2 regions of the Lachnoclostridium sp. Marseille-P6806 genome follow, and region 2 is predicted to be linked to the other one. Evidence: predicted binding sites of a transcription regulator. Region 2 holds the regulator's gene; the other holds the start of a gene.

Region 1 (2,207 bases), on a different contig from region 2:
TGGTGCGGCAAGTTCAAACGTCGTGGGAAAGACGGTATTATTTCCCGGTATGAATACGATGAAAGTCGGGAAGTTGAACTGAAAACGCTGAAATTCGATTCTTATTCCGAAGAATGGCTGGACTTTATTTTGAACTGCCGTAGCGGGAAAGATTCGACCGATTACGACCTGGTTGTGGGCGGTGTTGCCAATGATAAGGTGTTCAATACTGTGGAGCTGTTCTTTGACGGGCTGATTGATAAGACGGAAGCTATCAACCGCCTGCGTTATGAAAAGCCGAATCTGCAAATATGTTTCCGCACAGAGAAAGCACTGTCTCTGTTGCATTTTGAAGGGAGTGAAACACTATGACAGCGAATCCGATTTTGCTTCAGAAAAAATATAGCCGTGTTATTGAATGCTTTGCGAAGCAGCAGGGACTCTCGCTGGATGAGGCATTGGATTTCTTTTATCATTCCCAGGTTTATCAGCTGATCCGTGACGGTGTTTCTGATATGCACTGCATGAGCGATGCGTATTTGGCAGAGGAACTGAAACAGGAATATGAGGAGAAAGTGCCTGAAATGCGGTAGTAAAGGAGAAAGAAAATGGCAAAAATAGATCATGCGGCAATTCGCACAACATCTTATGAGGAGGCACAGAAATTTTTTGAAGATGTATTTGAAATGCATATGTGGAGAGAAACTGGGGAAAAGCCAGAACGCAAGTGCTGGTATAAAGAAGGAATCCAGCTCTGTGAAACAGAAGCAATTAATACAGGCGTAGAGAATGGCTACGATCATATTTCAATTGCGGTAGAATCTGAGTCAGAGATCATGGAGAGGATTAAGGCTTATCCGGTGAAGGCAATCAATGATCATTGGTTTTTACTTCCCGGTGGAACAAAGATCGAATTAAAATCTTTGGCAAACTGGAAAGTGAATGATGTAGAATAACCGCAATAAAGGAAAGCAAGTGAAAAATCCCTGTGAAGCCCATAAAATCAAGGCTTCACAAAATCTTCACAAAATAATTAGCACTCACCTCTTGACATGGCTAACAACATGTGTTATATTTCGTATAGAACAAGGAAATGCAAGAAATGCACATGTTCCGAAAGGAGGAACAGCTATGAATATTAATAAATTTACTCAGAAGTCTATGGAAGCGGTACAGAACTGTGAGAAATATGCCTATGAGTACGGAAATCAGCAGATTGAGCAGGAGCATTTGTTTTACAGCCTTCTGACTTTGGAGGACAGCCTGATTCTGAAACTGCTGACGAAAATGGGAATTTCCAAAGAGATGATTGTCAATGAGGCAGAGCAGAAGCTGGCGGGACTTCCGAAGGTAAGCGGCAGCAGTCAGGTATATATCAGCAGTGATCTGAACAAGGTGCTGATTCATGCAGAGGATGAATCGAAGGGCATGGGAGATGAATATGTATCGGTAGAGCATATTTTCCTGGCTATGATGAAGTATGCAGACAGAACCTTGAAGGAGCTGTTCAGGCAGTACAGCATCAGCAGGGATTCGTTTTTGCAGGCCCTGTCTACGGTGCGGGGAAATCAGCGGGTGGTCAGTGACAATCCGGAGGCAACCTATGACACTTTGGAAAAATATGGATATGATCTGGTGGAGCGGGCCAGGGATCAGAAGCTGGATCCGGTGATTGGCCGTGACAGTGAGATCCGGAATGTGGTTCAGATTCTGTCCAGAAAGACAAAAAATAATCCTGTCCTGATTGGTGAACCTGGCGTCGGAAAGACGGCTGTCGTAGAGGGACTGGCTCAGCGAATTGTCCGTGGTGATGTGCCGGAGGGCTTGAAAAACCGCAGGCTGTTTGCCCTTGATATGGGTGCGCTTGTGGCAGGAGCCAAGTACAGGGGCGAGTTTGAGGAACGTTTGAAGGCAGTTCTGGAGGAGGTAAAAAAGAGCGAGGGGCAGATTATTCTGTTCATCGACGAGCTTCATACCATTGTTGGCGCTGGAAAGACAGAGGGTTCCATGGATGCCGGCAATCTGTTAAAGCCCATGCTGGCTCGTGGTGAGCTGCACTGTATCGGTGCGACGACTCTGGACGAATACAGAAAATATATTGAAAAGGATGCGGCTCTGGAACGTCGTTTTCAGCCGGTTCTGGTGGATCAGCCGACAGTAGAGGATACGATTTCTATTCTTCGTGGAATTAAGGATCGGTATGAGGTCTTCCACGGAGTGAAGATTAC
Region 2 (2,207 bases):
GCACCGGCAAAATCTTTTCGATAATGTCTCTGGCTCCAATCTCATACATAGAGGACTTTTCTTTTTCTGTCCTCTTACGGAAGTTATCAAACTCGGCCATCTGCCGTTTCAGGCGATCCTGCAGTTCCTCTATCTGTACATCCTTGGGATCCTTTTTGCTGTCGGACTGGGATGCATAACCATCTGCCTTCTCCTCTGCGGCGTCCTGCGCTTCCTGATTTTCCATATGTTCTTCTGTCTCCGGCGCCTTTACCGCATCCTCTGCTGTTTCCGGCTCCTGCTGACAGGATTTCTTTTCTTCATTCATATTATCCTGATTCATGGTCTATCACCTTTCCTCATTTTTAAACGTGGCATCCAGCTGCTTCATCAAATTCTTCAGAGTGCCGAGCACCTTCTCGTAGTCCATCCGCTTAGGACCGATGATACCAATGGTTCCCCGGATTCCCTCGCCCAAATCATAATTTGCTGTAACTACGCTGCAGTCCTTCATAGTCTGAACCGGAGTTTCATTTCCGATATAAACCTGAATTCCTGTCTCATCGGAGGCCTCATTCACATCTGTAATCAGCTCCTGAAGCACATCCTTCTGCTCAAAAGCCTTTAAAAGCTCGCTTGCCCGATCTCCATCGCTTAACTCCGGGTACTTGAAAATATTGGTAGCTCCGCTGGTATAAATCTGCAAATCCTCTTCATCAGCCCGAATGGCACGTGCAACCTCTGTCAGCACCGTATCCACCAGACTGCTGTGAACCCCTGCCTGCTCCTTCAGTCTGCTGATTACATCCAGGTTGATTTCCTCAATCGTCAGTCCATTTAAGGCGCTGTTCAGCAGAATATTCAAATTCAGCAGTTCTTCCCGGCTGATGTTCCTTGGAACATCTACCATGGTATTCTTAATCAGATTTCCCTCCACTACCGTAACAATCAGAAGCTTCCTGTCATCCATCATGGAAAGCTGGATAAACTTCAATTTGTTCCTGTGGTACTGGGGACCACTGATCAAGGCCGCATAATTGGTGTTGGTCGCCAAAAGCTGGGCCAGCTTCTTCAATACCAGTTCCACCCGGTCAACCCGCTGAATCATCAGCTCCTTGATCTCTGTCACTTCCTGTTCTTTTTCCTGCATGATCTGATCTACATAGAAGCGATATCCTTTATCTGAAGGAATACGCCCTGCTGATGTATGAGGCTGCAGGATATATCCCATCTCCTCCAAATCAGACATCTCATTGCGGATGGTCGCAGAACTCAGCTTCAAATCCGTATACTTGGAAATGGTTCTAGAGCCGACTGGCTCTCCCGTCTCCAGATAGGTTTTGATGATTGCTTTTAATATAGTAATCTTTCTCTCATCCAGCTCCATTCTGGCGGCCTCCTCTCTTTTAGGTTATTAGCACTCATAGATGAGGAGTGCTAACATCTGTGTTTAATATACTTTAACCCAGCACATTTGTCAAGGGTTTTTCAAAAAAAACTTTGGAAAACGCTTTTTTCTGTCTGAATTTTCCCATGACTGAGCTGTTACAAAATGTGTCATATTTTTGTAATAAATTGTTGACATTTAATATTTTTGTAATATATAATGAAGCCTGTGCAGCAACTCATTGACAATCACATTTTTATATGTTTAAGAGGTAAGTGAGCAATGAAAAAAAATACATTTCAGAATCTGTTCCGGCTTTCCGCCATTGTCGTATGCACCCTGTCCCTGAGCGTTTCCGCTTGGGCTTCCACCGAAACTTCTTCTATTGTTATATGCGGTTCAGAAACTTCTAAAGAGGAAGATGAAATTATTTTAAACGAAACTCCAGAAGATATTCAGGACACAGCCGATGAATTTGTGTCTCTTGGCATGTTTACCACAACTGGTTACTGCAATTGTGAACAATGCTCTGGCGGTCACAGCCTCACCTATGCCGGCACAGTGCCCCAGGCAGAGCACACGCTTTCTGCTGATCTGAATCTCTTTCCTATTGGTACACAGCTTATGGTAGATGGCATTATCTACACAGTTGAAGATATGGGTTCCTCTGTAAATGGCAATAAAATCGATATTTTTTATGACTGCCACCAGGATGCCGAGGCCCATGGCATGCAGCTTCAGGAGGTTTTTGCACTTGCTTTCTGATGAAACAATTCCCATCTCTTTCCAAAAATACACAAGATATAGTATGAGCGGATACCATATATAGGTTTTCCGCTCC

The links. The regulator HrcA, encoded in region 2, represses chaperone genes, less so after heat shock. The targets are predictions, from matches to a motif close to TGTTAGCACTCNNNNNNNNNGAGTGCTAACA.
Region 1: the regulator HrcA is predicted to act here: its motif matches at 1,011-1,041, upstream of clpB (ATP-dependent chaperone ClpB).

What each region holds. Positions count from the first base shown of each region.
Region 1 is NZ_CAXSLG010000003.1:334,429-336,635, reverse strand. It holds gene ACESON_RS05665 (DUF3990 domain-containing protein) at 1-351, shown strand, start outside; gene ACESON_RS05660 (DUF3791 domain-containing protein) at 348-572, shown strand; gene ACESON_RS05655 (VOC family protein) at 588-935, shown strand; gene clpB (ATP-dependent chaperone ClpB) at 1,111-2,207, shown strand, end outside.
Region 2 is NZ_CAXSLG010000001.1:120,748-122,954, forward strand. It holds gene grpE (nucleotide exchange factor GrpE) at 1-322, opposite strand, end outside; gene hrcA (heat-inducible transcriptional repressor HrcA) at 329-1,366, opposite strand; gene ACESON_RS00515 (3D domain-containing protein) at 1,649-2,131, shown strand.